Regions from separate parts of the Sedimentibacter sp. MB35-C1 genome, predicted to be linked through region 3. Evidence: a T-box and tRNA genes for the amino acid it is inferred to sense, from the RefSeq annotation. Region 3 holds a T-box; the other regions hold tRNA genes.
The links. The T-box of region 3 lies ahead of aspS (aspartate--tRNA ligase). A T-box ahead of a tRNA ligase gene usually reads a tRNA of that ligase, here a tRNA-Asp.
Positions count from the first base shown of each region.

Region 1: it encodes a tRNA-Asp, which carries the amino acid that the T-box ahead of aspS (aspartate--tRNA ligase) is inferred to sense. The anticodon was not compared.
Region 2: it encodes a tRNA-Asp, which carries the amino acid that the T-box ahead of aspS (aspartate--tRNA ligase) is inferred to sense. The anticodon was not compared.

Region 1 covers NZ_CP133188.1:2,716,429-2,721,578, forward strand. The annotation lists gene RBQ61_RS12980 (DNA internalization-related competence protein ComEC/Rec2) at 1-964, opposite strand, end outside; gene RBQ61_RS12985 (ribonuclease H-like domain-containing protein) at 1,043-2,008, shown strand; tRNA gene RBQ61_RS12990 (tRNA-Phe) at 2,059-2,134, opposite strand; tRNA gene RBQ61_RS12995 (tRNA-Ile) at 2,169-2,242, opposite strand; tRNA gene RBQ61_RS13000 (tRNA-Ile) at 2,265-2,338, opposite strand; tRNA gene RBQ61_RS13005 (tRNA-Pro) at 2,349-2,422, opposite strand; tRNA gene RBQ61_RS13010 (tRNA-Trp) at 2,444-2,516, opposite strand; tRNA gene RBQ61_RS13015 (tRNA-Ser) at 2,530-2,616, opposite strand; tRNA gene RBQ61_RS13020 (tRNA-Ser) at 2,635-2,723, opposite strand; tRNA gene RBQ61_RS13025 (tRNA-Lys) at 2,726-2,801, opposite strand; tRNA gene RBQ61_RS13030 (tRNA-Gln) at 2,815-2,889, opposite strand; tRNA gene RBQ61_RS13035 (tRNA-Gln) at 2,903-2,977, opposite strand; tRNA gene RBQ61_RS13040 (tRNA-Arg) at 2,984-3,057, opposite strand; tRNA gene RBQ61_RS13045 (tRNA-Gly) at 3,121-3,194, opposite strand; tRNA gene RBQ61_RS13050 (tRNA-Gly) at 3,210-3,284, opposite strand; tRNA gene RBQ61_RS13055 (tRNA-Tyr) at 3,287-3,371, opposite strand; tRNA gene RBQ61_RS13060 (tRNA-Thr) at 3,392-3,464, opposite strand; tRNA gene RBQ61_RS13065 (tRNA-Asp) at 3,522-3,598, opposite strand; tRNA gene RBQ61_RS13070 (tRNA-Val) at 3,675-3,747, opposite strand; tRNA gene RBQ61_RS13075 (tRNA-Glu) at 3,871-3,942, opposite strand; tRNA gene RBQ61_RS13080 (tRNA-Met) at 4,043-4,116, opposite strand; tRNA gene RBQ61_RS13085 (tRNA-Met) at 4,194-4,269, opposite strand; tRNA gene RBQ61_RS13090 (tRNA-Leu) at 4,282-4,366, opposite strand; tRNA gene RBQ61_RS13095 (tRNA-Asn) at 4,380-4,454, opposite strand; rRNA gene rrf (5S ribosomal RNA) at 4,458-4,574, opposite strand; rRNA gene RBQ61_RS13105 (23S ribosomal RNA) at 4,757-5,150, opposite strand, start outside.
Region 2 covers NZ_CP133188.1:2,891,284-2,896,433, reverse strand. The annotation lists rRNA gene RBQ61_RS14100 (23S ribosomal RNA) at 1-2,330, shown strand, start outside; rRNA gene rrf (5S ribosomal RNA) at 2,513-2,629, shown strand; tRNA gene RBQ61_RS14090 (tRNA-Asn) at 2,633-2,704, shown strand; tRNA gene RBQ61_RS14085 (tRNA-Met) at 2,760-2,835, shown strand; tRNA gene RBQ61_RS14080 (tRNA-Glu) at 2,847-2,918, shown strand; tRNA gene RBQ61_RS14075 (tRNA-Val) at 2,926-2,998, shown strand; tRNA gene RBQ61_RS14070 (tRNA-Asp) at 3,076-3,152, shown strand; tRNA gene RBQ61_RS14065 (tRNA-Thr) at 3,210-3,282, shown strand; tRNA gene RBQ61_RS14060 (tRNA-Tyr) at 3,301-3,385, shown strand; tRNA gene RBQ61_RS14055 (tRNA-Gly) at 3,388-3,462, shown strand; tRNA gene RBQ61_RS14050 (tRNA-Gly) at 3,478-3,551, shown strand; tRNA gene RBQ61_RS14045 (tRNA-His) at 3,564-3,640, shown strand; tRNA gene RBQ61_RS14040 (tRNA-Cys) at 3,656-3,729, shown strand; tRNA gene RBQ61_RS14035 (tRNA-Arg) at 3,739-3,812, shown strand; gene RBQ61_RS14030 (PhzF family phenazine biosynthesis protein) at 3,992-4,882, shown strand; gene RBQ61_RS14025 (4Fe-4S binding protein) at 4,925-5,104, shown strand; gene RBQ61_RS14020 (hypothetical protein) at 5,126-5,150, shown strand, end outside.
Region 3 covers NZ_CP133188.1:3,517,760-3,522,909, reverse strand. The annotation lists gene RBQ61_RS17115 (DUF4179 domain-containing protein) at 1-581, shown strand, start outside; gene RBQ61_RS17110 (helix-turn-helix domain-containing protein) at 710-1,063, opposite strand; gene RBQ61_RS17105 (SLOG family protein) at 1,177-1,737, shown strand; T-box leader at 1,887-2,138, shown strand; gene aspS (aspartate--tRNA ligase) at 2,249-3,997, shown strand; gene gatC (Asp-tRNA(Asn)/Glu-tRNA(Gln) amidotransferase subunit GatC) at 4,007-4,294, shown strand; gene gatA (Asp-tRNA(Asn)/Glu-tRNA(Gln) amidotransferase subunit GatA) at 4,361-5,150, shown strand, end outside.

The sequences.
Region 1 (5,150 bases), 800 kb from region 3:
GATTATATAAGGTCAAAATAAGAGCAGCCAGTCCTATAGAGTTAAGAGAATTATATTTTCTGTAAAACATCTCGGCACCGAACAACACAGTAAACATTACAAGTGCTCTCAATACTGTAACAGGAAACCCTATAAGGAAACCATATACCCAAATCAACACCCATGTTAATCCCCAGCTTAATCTATAATTTAAAAAAAGCCTAAATAATGTAATCAAAAATACATACATAAGTGCTATATGAGTTCCTGAAACAGCAAATATATGAGCTAGTCCCATTCCCTTTATCCCGTCATACGTACTTTCATCCAAGTAGTCTGAATCTCCAAGTATTATAGATAAAATTATGTCTGCATTTTCTTTATCCAGTTTATCATAGAATGTGTTTTCTGTATAATTTTTAAAATCAACTGATAGACTTCTAAACCACGAAACATTCTCTTTTAGAGTTTTGACATCTCCTTTCAAAAAAACAACTGCTCCTATTTTTTTCGATTTCAGATAATTTTCATAGTTAAACATCATTCTATTTTTACTGAACCTATTATCTGCTATTCTACCGGTAAATTGAGCAACACTGTTTTCTTTAACCTCGTTCTCTTCTTTTACATAAATTATCGTATTTTCTTCTTCTCTTAATTTGTAATTATTTATGCTTAAAACTCGCGCATTATAGCTAACATATTCAGACTCAGAGCTCTGCTTATTTTTATGGCTAATTTCTACAACCAAGTCTATCTCTTCATTAATGTATTGTTTTAATACAAAAATTGAATTATAATAACTATTAATAAATGATAAAAAAACAAATGCTGCAATTGAAAGACTGTATAAGAATCTTTTAGTGGTAAACGCATTATAAACAAGTATGAACGCAGAAACTGCTAAATAGTATTCAAAACATCCACACTCATACGATAATATTCCAATTGCATAAAAAGCAAAAATATAAATTAATACATGCATAATTACACCTCAACATATTTTACCAAATTTTGGGACGTAAATCAAAACTAATTTTGTACAAGCAGGATAGGAGAATTAATGATCATTAACAGCGGAGAAGTAAATTTAATTAACATTAAAGAAAATATACATAACTTATTAAAAAAATCCTTCTTTATTGATATAGAAACAACCGGTCTGTCCAGAGAATATTCTGATATAATTTCAATAACTGTTCTTCTTTATGAAAACAATGGCTATAAAATTACCCAGATATTCTGTGAATATTCAATTGATGAACCTGAAGCATTAAAATACTTTTACGAATTGATTAGTAAAAAGGAGTATATAATCACCTACAATGGAAACAGTTTTGACATTCCATTTTTAATGCGAAAGATGCAAAAATACAATCTTAATATTGATTTGAGTACCTTTACTAAAGTTGATTTATACTATTGGATGAAAAACATTAAAAATAAAATTGAAGTTCAAAATTTGAAATTAAAAACTGCTGAGAAATATTTTAATATTAATAGAAATGACACTCTAGGCGGAGAGGATATCATAACATTATACAAAGCGTACAGAATAGAACCGAGAAAGGAATTTGCGGAATTGATATTACAGCATAATTATGAGGATGTTTTTAATCTTCCTACACTATTCAGCTGCATACTTGATATGTATGATAATATTCTTCATTATGACAACCTTATGGTTAGTATAAACAGCGAGTCCACAAAAATAAAAAAGAATACTTTAATTTGTAAATGCAACATAATAAGCGCGTTAAAAACTAATTATGTAAACACAAACATTAACTTTAGCTTAAAGACCGATTTAGCCTCTCAAACAATGGAATTACATATCCCATTAGATTTTTTTAAAGATGACAAGATTATGGAGTTTTTCTTTATTGATAATGTAAATTATAAGGTACCAAAATACACAGCAATTGAAGGCATAAAAAGAAACCTTCTTCCTATAAAATTTAACGATAAAATCTTTTACACAAACATATCAAATCTAATAAAAACTGTTTTAGACTCTATTTTTAAATAATATTATTAAATAACAAAAAAGGCTTACTTCTTATTGTAAGCCTTTTTATTTGGTGCCCAAACGCGGAATCGAACCACGGACACGGAGATTTTCAGTCTCCTGCTCTACCGACTGAGCTATCTGGGCAAATTCATTATAAACAAATTAAATGTTTTATGAGTGGGCCTTCAAGGACTCGAACCTTGGACCTACCGGTTATGAGCCGGGCGCTCTAACCAACTGAGCTAAAGGCCCAAAACAATATGTTTTGGTACAGTGGGCTTAGATGGACTCGAACCATCGACCTCACGCTTATCAGGCGTGCGCTCTAACCACCTGAGCTATAAGCCCATTTTAAGTATCGGGGCGGCAGGATTTGAACCCGCGGCCCTCTGGTCCCAAACCAGATGCGCTACCAAACTGCGCTACGCCCCGTTGCATAAAAACTATTTTAAACAGGAGTGGCAGGACTCGAACCCACGACACTTGGTTTTGGAGACCAATGTTCTACCGACTGAACTACACTCCTACTATGTAACTTACGGAGAAGGAGGGATTTGAACCCTCGCATCCTTGTCAGATCTACTCCCTTAGCAGGGGAGCCTCTTCGGCCACTTGAGTACTTCTCCATTATGCATAGTTTAATTTGGCGGAGAGGGTGGGATTCGAACCCACGCGGGCTTACACCCAAACGGTTTTCAAGACCGCCTCGTTATGACCACTTCGATACCTCTCCAATGGTGATCCATCGGCGATTCGAACGCCGGACACCTTGATTAAAAGTCAAGTGCTCTGCCTGCTGAGCTAATGGATCATAATAAATTAAATGGCTGGGATGGCAGGATTCGAACCTACGCATACTAGAGTCAAAGTCTAGTGCCTTACCGCTTGGCGACATCCCAATTCTTTATTCTTTGGCTGGGGTAGTAGGATTTGAACCCACGAATGCCAGAGTCAGAGTCTGGTGCCTTACCGCTTGGCGATACCCCACTAAAATGCACCCAGGAGGATTCGAACCCCCGGCACACGGATTAGAAGTCCGTTGCTCTATCCTACTGAGCTATGGGTGCTCAGTAATTTCTAAAAACTACCAAATTTTTAAAAAATTTCTTAAGAATTTGAATAGGTTATATTGGAGCGGGTGAAGGGAATCGGACCCTCGCGACCAGCTTGGAAGGCTGGGGCTCTACCATTGAGCTACACCCGCAAAATAAATTTATGTTGGAGCGGAAGACGAGATTCGAACTCGCGACCCTCGCCTTGGCAAGGCGATGCTCTACCACTGAGCCACTTCCGCAATGGTGGAAGAGATTGGATTCGAACCAATGAAGGCGGTGCCAACGGATTTACAGTCCGTCCCCTTTAGCCACTCGGGAACTCTTCCTTATTTTTTTAATGTTACAAAGCTGGTGGGAGGACTTGAACCCCTAACCTACTGATTACAAGTCAGTTGCTCTACCAATTGAGCTACACCAGCATATATAATTGTTTTACGCCAATAAATTACTTCTTCGACTATACTTCTTTTTTTTAATGGCGACCTGGAAGGGGCTCGAACCCTCGACCTCCAGCGTGACAGGCTGGCATTCTAACCAACTGAACTACCAGGCCGCTTTTGCAGTTAATCACTGCATTTGACCTACCAACACTTTTCAGAAAAATCTGATTAATGAAGTTAGGACTTAAGTGGAAACTATAGGGCTCGAACCTATGACCCCCTGCTTGTAAGGCAGATGCTCTCCCAACTGAGCTAAGCTTCCATATTTTGCAGTCTCATTCACCAATTTTTCTGCTCCTTACGTCACAAAAATTGGGAATTCGTTACATATGACCTACCATCCATTTTTCAGAAAGAAACTCTGAAAAATGGGGTTAGGGCATCATGACCCTACCGGGACTCGAACCCGGGTTATCGCCGTGAAAGGGCGGTGTCTTAACCGCTTGACCATAGGGCCTTATTGTACATTCTCGTTCAAAAATTTTGAACTTGCTGCCAATGACCTACCATCATCTTTTTCCCAATATTAATTGAAAAAATGGGTTAGGGCATCTTGATAGCGGCGAACGGATTTGAACCGCTGACACTGCGGGTATGAACCGCATGCTCTAGCCAACTGAGCTACGCCGCCATATTTCAATAACACAAGTGTACTTTAAAGTGTTATTTGAATGCTCAGAAACGCTTAGTCTTGAGCTTAATTACTTTTGGTAGCGGGAGCTGGATTCGAACCAACGGCCTCCGGGTTATGAGCCCGACGAGCTTCCAACTGCTCTATCCCGCGAAAATTCATTGATGCCGAAGACCGGACTCGAACCGGTACGAATTTGAGGTTCGCAGGATTTTAAGTCCTGTGCGTCTGCCAATTCCGCCACTTCGGCTTTGTATCTTTGTTGGCTCCGAGGGTGGGGCTCGAACCCACGACCTACCGGTTAACAGCCGGTTGCTCCACCATTGAGCTACCTCGGAATAACCCGGCGACGTCTTACTTTCCCAGGCAGTTGCCCGCCAAGTATCATCAGCGCTGAAGAGCTTAACTTCCGTGTTCGAGATGGGTACGGGTGTGTCCTCTTCGCTATTGTCACCAGATATATAAAAGTTCTTTCAGAACTTTCAAAATCGCATAGGAATTTTTAGATTAGACATTTTTGCGCAGTCTCATTTACCAATTTACTTGCTCCTTGCGTCGCATAAATTGGGAATTCGTTGCGAATGACCTACCTTCAATTTTTTTCTCCTTTTAGTCGAAAAAATTGGGTTAGGGCATCTTTGAGGTCAAGACCTCGACCTATTAGTATTGCTCAGCTGAATGCATTGCTGCACTTACACATGCAACCTATCAACCCGTTAACATATCGGGGTCTTACTCACTTGCGTGATGGGAAATCTTATCTTAGGGCTAGTTTCGCGCTTAGATGCTTTCAGCGCTTATCTAATCCAGACTCAGCTACTCAGCTATGCCACTGGCGTGACAACTGATGCACCGGCGGTCTGTCCATTCCGGTCCTCTCGTACTAGGAACAGCTCCCTTCAAATTTCCTGCGCCCACGGCGGATAGGGACCGAACTGTCTCACGACGTTCTGAACCCAGCTCGCGTGCCTCTTTAATGGGCGAACAGCCCAACCCTTGGGACCTGCTTCAGCCCCAGGATGAGACGAGCCGAC
Region 2 (5,150 bases), 630 kb from region 3:
GGTTGAAGCTAGAGTAAAATCTGGTGGAGGACCGAACCCATTAGCGTTTAAAAGCTACGGGATGACGTGTGGATAGCGGTGAAATTCCAATCGAACCCGGAGATAGCTGGTTCTCCTCGAAATAGCTTTAGGGCTAGCCTCAAGTAAGTATAGTGGGGGTAGAGCACTGAATGGTCTAGGGGCGTTATACGTTACCAAAACCTATCAAACTCCGAATACCATATATATGTTGCTAGGGAGTCAGACTATGTGAGATAAGTTTCATAGTCAAAAGGGAAACAGCCCAGATCACCAACTAAGGTCCCAAAATATAGATTAAGTGGAAAAGGATGTAAAACTACACAGACAACCAGGATGTTGGCTTAGAAGCAGCCATTCATTAAAAGAGTGCGTAATAGCTCACTGGTCGAGTGGTTTTGCGCCGAAGATGTCCGGGGCTAAAATCTATTACCGAAGTTGTGGGATGTCGTAAAGCTCTTCATCTGTTCAATGAAACGATAACTGAGGACATCTCAGTTCAAAATCCTTCATTAATTAAAATAGATAAAAAGGAAGGATTTTGAAAAGCTCTAACGGGGCTAAAATCAAAATTGAGCGAATGAAGAGATTTACGACATCGGTAGAGGAGCATTGTGTACGGATAGAAGCACTACCGAAAGGAGTCGTGGACTGTACAGAAGAGAGAATGTTGGCATGAGTAGCGAAAGGTGAGTGAGAATCTCACCCATCGAAAGCCTAAGGATTCCTGAGGAAGGCTCGTCCACTCAGGGTAAGTCGGGACCTAAGCCGAGGCCAAAAGGCGTAGGCGATGGACAACTGGTTGAAATTCCAGTACCACCTTTAAGCGTTTGAGAAATGGGGTGACACAGGAGGGTAAGCTGGCGCACAGCTGGAAAAGTGCGTCTAAGTAAGTAGGGAGACGATACAGGCAAATCCGTAACGTCAATCCTGAGATACGAATGGGAGCGAAAATAAGTAGTGAAGCAGCTGAGCCCACACTGTCAAGAAAAGCCTCTATCGAGCAAGAAGGTGCCCGTACCGTAAACCGACACAGGTAGGCAAGGAGAGAATCCAAAGATGAGCGGAAGAACTATTGTTAAGGAACTAGGCAAAATGACCCCGTAACTTCGGGAGAAGGGGTGCCCTTCAGAGTGAAGACAGAACTGTTGGAGCTTAGAAGGGCCACAGAAAACAGGCCCAAGCGACTGTTTACCAAAAACACAGGTATCTGCTAAATCGAAAGATGAAGTATAGGTGCTGACACCTGCCCGGTGCTGGAAGGTTAAGGGGAGAAGTCATCGAAAGAGAAGCTTTGAACTTAAGCCCCAGTAAACGGCGGCCGTAACTATAACGGTCCTAAGGTAGCGAAATTCCTTGTCGGGTAAGTTCCGACCCGCACGAAAGGTGTAACGATTTGGGCACTGTCTCAACAATAGATCCGGTGAAATTGTAGTACTCGTGAAGATGCGAGTTACCCGCGGCAGGACGGAAAGACCCCATGGAGCTTTACTGCAGGCTGACATTGGAATTCGGTAGCAATTGTACAGAATAGGTGGGAGGCAGAGAAATCGGTACGCCAGTATCGGTGGAGCCAACGTTGGGATACCACTCTATTGTTACTGAATTTCTAACATGATACCGTGAACCGGTATATGGACACTGTCAGTTGGGCAGTTTGACTGGGGCGGTCGCCTCCGAAAGAGTAACGGAGGCGCTCAAAGGTTCCCTCAGCACGGTCGGAAATCGTGCGAAGAGTGTAAAGGCAGAAGGGAGCTTGACTGCGAGAGAGACATCTCGAGCAGGAACGAAAGTTGGACTTAGTGATCCGGTGGCACCGAGTGGAAAGGCCATCGCTTAACGGATAAAAGCTACCCTGGGGATAACAGGCTTATCTCCCCAAGAGTCCACATCGACGGGGAGGTTTGGCACCTCGATGTCGGCTCGTCTCATCCTGGGGCTGAAGCAGGTCCCAAGGGTTGGGCTGTTCGCCCATTAAAGAGGCACGCGAGCTGGGTTCAGAACGTCGTGAGACAGTTCGGTCCCTATCCGCCGTGGGCGCAGGAAATTTGAAGGGAGCTGTTCCTAGTACGAGAGGACCGGAATGGACAGACCGCCGGTGCATCAGTTGTCACGCCAGTGGCATAGCTGAGTAGCTGAGTCTGGATTAGATAAGCGCTGAAAGCATCTAAGCGCGAAACTAGCCCTAAGATAAGATTTCCCATCACGCAAGTGAGTAAGACCCCCGATATGTTAACGGGTTGATAGGTTGCATGTGTAAGTGCAGCAATGCATTCAGCTGAGCAATACTAATAGGTCGAGGTCTTGACCTCAAAGATGCCCTAACCCAATTTTTTCGACTAAAAGGAGAAAAAAATTGAAGGTAGGTCATTCGCAACGAATTCCCAATTTATGCGACGCAAGGAGCAAGTAAATTGGTGAATGAGACTGCGCAAAAATGTCTAATCTAAAAATTCCTATGCGATTTTGAAAGTTCTGAAAGAACTTTTATATATCTGGTGACAATAGCGAAGAGGACACACCCGTACCCATCTCGAACACGGAAGTTAAGCTCTTCAGCGCTGATGATACTTGGCGGGCAACTGCCTGGGAAAGTAAGACGTCGCCGGGTTATTCCGAGGTAGCTCAATGGTGGAGCAACCGGCTGTTAACCGGTAGGTCGTGGGTTCGAGCCCCACCCTCGGAGTCAGTAATAAGCATGATAATAGGGCCATATATGAAGCTTTGGCAAGAATTATCGTCGCGGGATAGAGCAGTTGGAAGCTCGTCGGGCTCATAACCCGGAGGCCGTTGGTTCGAATCCAGCTCCCGCTACCAAAAAATATGATGGCCCTATGGTCAAGCGGTTAAGACACCGCCCTTTCACGGCGATAACCCGGGTTCGAGTCCCGGTAGGGTCATAAATATGGAAGCTTAGCTCAGTTGGGAGAGCATCTGCCTTACAAGCAGGGGGTCATAGGTTCGAGCCCTATAGTTTCCACTTAAGTCCTAACTTCATTAATCAGAGTTTTCTGAAGAATGTTTGGTAGGTCAAATGCAGTGATTAACTGCAAAAGCGGCCTGGTAGTTCAGTTGGTTAGAATGCCAGCCTGTCACGCTGGAGGTCGAGGGTTCGAGCCCCTTCCAGGTCGCCATTTTAAAAAAGAAGTATAGCCGAAGAGGTAAATTATTGGCGTAATATAATTATATATGCTGGTGTAGCTCAATTGGTAGAGCAACTGACTTGTAATCAGTAGGTTAGGGGTTCAAGTCCTCCCACCAGCTTTGTAACATTAAAAATAAGGAAGAGTTCCCGAGTGGCTAAAGGGGACGGACTGTAAATCCGTTGGCACCGCCTTCATTGGTTCGAATCCAATCTCTTCCACCATTGCGGAAGTGGCTCAGTGGTAGAGCATCGCCTTGCCAAGGCGAGGGTCGCGAGTTCGAATCTCGTCTTCCGCTCCAATATAAATTTATTTTGCGGGTGTAGCTCAATGGTAGAGCCCCAGCCTTCCAAGCTGGTCGCGAGGGTCCGATTCCCTTCACCCGCTCCAAATTATATTTTGGTGGATATGGCCTAGTTGGTTAGGGCGCCAGATTGTGGCTCTGGAGGTCGTGGGTTCGAATCCCACTATTCACCCCAAAAACTTAATATTAAGGCGCTATAGCCAAGTGGTAAGGCACAGGTCTGCAACACCTAGATCTCCAGTTCAAATCTGGATGGCGCCTCCAAAATATCTTGCACCGTTAGCTCAGTTGGATAGAGTGTTCGGCTACGAACCGAAAGGTCGTGGGTTCGAATCCCTCACGGTGCATTTGATTTTAGCAAATAAAAGTAATCCTATCTTATGCTGATAGGATTTTTTTATTTAAAATATTACCGACATAAAAGTTTGTGAGGAAAATAATGGTGAAACAAATATTAAATCATGGTATAATAAAATTATTGACTACATAATATTTTAAGATTATCTATGCGGAAAGGATGATTTAAATGAAATTTAGTATTGTTGATGCATTTACAGACAGGCTGTTCGGGGGAAATCCTGCAGGAATTGTGATGCTTCCGGATGGAGCGGATTTTCCTTCAGATGAAATTATGATTAAGACAGCGGCGGAACTTAGATATTCAGAAACGGCATTTATTAAAAAATTGGGAAATGAAACATTTAATATAAGGTATTTTACGCCTGTGTCGGAAGTTGATTTATGCGGTCATGCTACAATAGCTTCCTTTCATGCATTACTCAATCAAGGAATAATCAAACCGGGTAAATATATAAATATAACTTTGGCAGGGGAATTGGAAATTATGGCAGATAACGACTTAATATTGATGGATATGGCATATCCTAAGATATTTGATACAATTTTCTCCGAAGAAGATATAAATGAGCTTTACAGCGTTATGGGACTTGATTCAAGGGCACAGGGAATATGTAGTAAATATTCTGATATTGAATTGATTCCTAAAAAGGTATCTACAGGACTAATAGATATTATGCTGCCTGTAAAAAATGAAAATGAACTTGAAAAGATTAATCCTGATTTGGAATCTCTTACCTCGTTGTCTGAAAAGCATAAGGTGGTCGGAGTCCACGCGTTTACAGTTAACTCTGATGATGGAAAAATTCATTCAAGAAATTTTGCACCATTGTATGGAATAGATGAAGAAGCTGCAACCGGGACATCAAATGGAGCATTGACCTATTATTTATATGATTATGGTATTATCAGATTAGATAGTTTAAATAACATTGTTCAAGGAGAAAAGCTTGAAAGACCTTCAAGAATAGTTACTCAGATCATATTGGAAAATGGGAATGAAAAGATAAGAGTAGGAGGCTCAGCCGTTATCCTTGCAACAGGTAAAATAAACATTTAGTTTGGATACAGTTAAATATCGGATACCACAGTGGAGATTTTTATGAAATATAAGATAAATACAGAAAAATGTAAAATGTGCAGGATGTGCTTCAGAACAAGATGCAAGGCGCTGAAATTTGAAGAAAAAGTTATTATTGATTCAGACAAATGCAATGGATGTGGGATGTGCTATAACTTATGTCCAGCTAATGCAATTATTATGATTGATGAAGGAAAATAAAATTACTAGGAGGCTGTATAAATGATTACCAAAGATATGACAACGT
Region 3 (5,150 bases):
ACCCTACAGGAACAGAAGTGAACTTTTCATTCCCCAAAGAAAATTATGCTTTTATTAAAGGGCTTGAATTAGAAGTGGTTCAGGATAATTATAAAATTTTAAAAGGTAATATCAACGGCTTTAGTTCTACCAATGATGTTGAGAATACATGGATGCGCATTTTTATTGAATCTAGCTACTTTGATGCACCTAAAAAACAAGAGCTGCTGATTAAGGGAGTTCGTTTATTAAATAAAGATGAAGAATTTATAACCGTTGATATAGATAATAAAACAATAACTCCAAATATTGAAGGGTTAGAGTTAAAACAAGTTATTAAGAAGTCCGATGATGCAACATTAGTTTTTTCAACCCAAACAGTAAATGATGATAATTTTCAAATGTTTAATCGTGATTATAAAGATACAGATGGGAATGTTTATAGACTTGATAGCGAAGGGACTTCTTCATACAATTCTCAAATGGAAACATTAATTACAGTAAAATATCCTCAAAGCGGTAAAGTTGTTTTGCAAAGGTCTCTTGCTCCAATAATATTCTTGGATGAACCAATAAGAATTAAACTACCTATAAATGATTAAGTAAAATTAAAAAGCCGCATGTTATTTTTTAAAAATAATATGCGGCTTTTTATGAAAATATTGTTACAAAATGATGGCTGTAAAATAAACTAGCATCTCTTAACAAGCATCTGTTATATTTTAAATGGTTATTTTTTTCTATAGTTTCCCTGTGATTCATTTATTATATCATTTACGATTTCCATGATATCTTCTGTGTACGAGCGGTAAGGTTCAGATAGAATCGGTGAAGCTTCTTTTGTGGCATCTGATAAAGGCTTAGAAGATATTGTTCCGAATAATAAATAATCTGCAGAGATCCTAAAGTTATTGCATATTTTATAAAGTGTTGCCACGGACATTCCTTTTTTTCCGTTTTCTATCTCAGCTAAAAACTGAGGAGAAATTCCGGCTTTTTCTGCGAATACTTCTCTGGTCATATTCAATTTTTCTCGTCGCTTACGCAGGCGTTTGCCAATTTGAAGCGTGATATTTTCTTCCATTAAATCACCTCTTTTATATATTAGCTATTGCTATCAGCGTATTAAATAAGCTATAATTATATAATTACGCTGGTAGCGTATTTAAAAGTTATCTGAGAAATGAGGTGCATTACTTGAAAAATTTTAGTAAACTAGATACTTGCTGTATCATCGGAGGATGCAGTTCCAAAAAAATAGTTGGGCAAGAAGAGGCTTCTTACTATGAACTTATTAAGCCAAAAATTAAAAATAACATTATCGATTTAGTTGAAAATTCACATGTGTCACATTTTTTAAGCGGAATGAATATAGGTTTCGAGCAGTGTGCTGCTGAAGCTGTAATAGAGCTGAAAGAAAAATATCCGAAGCTGACGCTGGAAGGCATATTGCCATACGAAAACCATTCTATAAACTGGACAGGAGGGCAAAGAAATAAATATTATTCAATTATGAATAAGAGCGACAGAGAAGTTCTTCTGCAATACCACTACACCGATGACTGTATGAAAAAACGAAATCAATACATGATAAATAAATCTAAATATATCATATTTTTCGGGGAAGGTACAAGCTTTCTCGATAATTTAATCGAATATGCAAGAACAAAGGGAAGAATAGTAATAAATATGGATTATGACGAATCAGTATTTCCAAGAAAAAAATATATATTTAATGTCAATTTCAACGAACACTGACTATTGGAGTAGTTCAAACAAGCTGATAGCAATATATGTAATATTTATAATCAAGAGTGAAAATATTTTTTGATAGCAAAAATTACATAAAAAATTTACAATAACTCTTGACAAATGAAAAAAAATAAATATAATTAAATAAAAACAAATATCAGGCGATGACAGGAAGAGTAATTTAGAACTTAGGTTACAGAGAGATAGCGTCGGTGAGAGTCTATCACAATGGTTTTAAATGAAGAACATCCTTGAGCTTTTGACCCAAATTGCATATGCAAGAGTAGGCTCAAACGCATCCGAGCGTTAAAGCGGCAAAGACATGTTAGTGTCTTTCGAGTGAGCTTGTACGCAAGTATATGCTAATTAGGGTGGTACCGCGAATGATATACTCCTTCGTCCCTTTGGGATGAAGGAGTTTTTGTATGCCCGTAATATGTCAAGCGAAGAGATTTTGCGGGTCTGCCTGGACTCAAAAGATACGAAAAAATTAAGCATATTGAAAGGATTGAAAGTTATGACAAGAATTAATGAGTACCGTACACATACTTGCGGGGAAATAAGAGAAAGCCATATTGGCAAGGAAGTAAGAGTTGCAGGATGGTTTGAAAATGTAAGAGATCACGGAGGAGTAAAATTTATTGATTTAAGGGACCACTATGGAGTGGTACAGATTGTTGTAGAAGATGAATCTCTTATAGAAGGTATAAGCAAGGAAAGCACAATTTCTGTCTCAGGCAAAGTAGTAAGAAGAGACGATGATACAATAAACGAGAAGATAGAAACAGGAACTGTGGAGATTGAGGCTGACGTAATACGAGTTTTGGGAAAAATAAGATCACAGCTTCCGTTTGAAATTACTTTGGCAAAGGAAACGAAGGAGGAACTTCGCCTTAAATATAGATTTCTTGATTTAAGAAACAGAGAAGTACACAATAACATTGTTTTTCGTTCTAAAGTTATTTCGTACCTGCGAAATAAAATGAATGAACTTGGTTTTCTGGATATACAGACACCAATATTGACTGCCTCATCCCCGGAGGGAGCAAGAGATTATATTATACCAAGCAGAAAGCATCAGGGAAAGTTTTATGCTTTGCCTCAGGCACCTCAAATGTTTAAACAGCTTTTAATGGTATCGGGATTTGATAAATATTTTCAAATAGCTCCATGCTTTAGAGATGAGGATGCAAGAGCAGACCGTTCACCTGGAGAATTTTATCAGCTTGATTTTGAAATGGCATTTGCAACACAAGAGGACGTTCTTAACGTTGCAGAGGAAGTTTTGTATGATACATTCAAAGAATTTTCTGACAAAGAAGTTTCAAAACCTCCGTTTGCAAGAATACCGTACTCAGAAGCAATGCTTAAGTATGGAACTGACAAGCCGGATTTAAGAAATCCTCTTGAAATTATAGATATAAGCGATTTGTTCACGGAAACGGGCTTTGCTCCTTTCAGGAAAAAAACGGTGAGAGCGATAAATGTTCCGGGCTGTGCATCCCAGTCAAAGAGTTTTTTTGAAAAAATGCTGGATTTTGCTATGAAAATAGGAATGAAAGGCTTGGGGTATATTAAAGTTGACAATGAAATGAAGTATCAAGGGCCAATAGATAAATTTTTAACTGACGATGACAGAATGATTATTAGAGAAAGAGCTGGCTTGAAGCCTGGCGATGTAATGTTTTTCATTGCAGATGACAAAGAATATGCTCCGAAGCTGGCAGGTCAAATTAGAACAGAGCTGGCAAGCAGGTTGGGATTAATTGACGAAAATAAATTTGAGATGTGTTTCATAGTCGATTTCCCCATGTATGAAATTGATGAAGAAACAGGAAACATGAGCTTTACGCACAATCCTTTTTCAATGCCGCAGGGAGGACTTGAAGCGCTTACGGAGAAAGACCCTCTTGACATTTTGGCATATCAGTATGATATTGTATGTAATGGAGTTGAACTTTCCTCGGGTGCGGTGAGAAATCACGATACTGATATAATGATTAAGGCTTTTGAAATAGCAGGCTATACTGAAAATGATCTACAGACTAAATTCACCGCATTGTTTAATGCATTCAAGTATGGTGCGCCGCCTCATGCAGGCATGGCACCGGGGATAGACAGAATAATAATGCTTCTTACTGGAGAAGAAAACATAAGAGAGGTTATTGCATTTCCTATGAACAGCAATGCACAAGATTTGATGACAAATGCACCATGTGAGGTAACAGAGCAGCAGCTCAGAGAGGTTCACATAAAAATAAGGTAGGAGGTTACAATGGTTACTCGAGAAGATATTTTAAAAATCGCAAAACTTTCAAAGCTGTCGGTAGACGAAAATGAAATCGAGCAGATTACGAAGGATATGTCGGAAATAATAGGCTTTGCAGATACAATTAATTCTGCTGTGGAAGATGAAGATGTTGAATTCGATGACATTAATGATATAGTCAACGCATTTCATGAGGATGTGGTAGTTGATTCCTATGATAGGGAGGAAATACTTAAAAACAGAAGCGGCGGAGAAAACGGATATTTCATGATCAAAAGAAGGAAAGTCAAATAAATACGATATCTCAATTCTGAGATAATGTTCATATTACAGAAGAATACAGAAATGATGGGAGGTATCATGGAAAGAACATTCAGTAAAATTAAACATATAAAAAAGCTTTTTGAAACAAAGCAGGTATCATGCACTGAGTTAACGTCGGAATACTTAGACAGAATAGAAGAGGAAAATAAAGTTCTGAATGCCTATATAAGGATTACAGGCGAAGAAGCATTACAAACCGCAAAGAAAGTTGATGAAAAAATAGCAAGGGGAGAGAGCCTGATGCCTTTGGAAGGAATACCTATGTCGTTGAAGGATAATATATCGACAAATGGTATTGAGACAACATGCGGCTCCAACATTTTGAAAGGATATGTTCCCATTTATGATGCAACGGTATGGAATATATTAAAAAACCAAAATGCTGTATTGCTGGGGAAAACAAACATGGATGAGTTTGCCATGGGCTCGTCATGTGAGACGTCATGCTTCGGGGGTGCTCTGAACCCTCATGATACGAGGCACGTGGCCGGCGGAAGTTCAGGAGGAGCGGCCTCATCTGTGGCAGGAAATATTGCAGTGTACGGGCTTGGTTCTGATACTGGCGGCTCTGTTAGGCAGCCTGCAAGCTTCTGCGGGCTAGTGGGACTAAAGCCTACCTACGGAACTGTTTCAAGATATGGTCTCATAGCTTACGCATCAAGTCTGGATCAGATAGGCCCCATAGCTTCATGTGTTGAGGATGCGGCTTGTATTTATGATTCAATATCTGTTTATGACAGCAATGATGCAACATCCAGGGGGTCAAGGTCAAAGACTTCCGACAAATTGGATAGAAGCATAAAGGGCATGAAAATAGGAGTAGCAA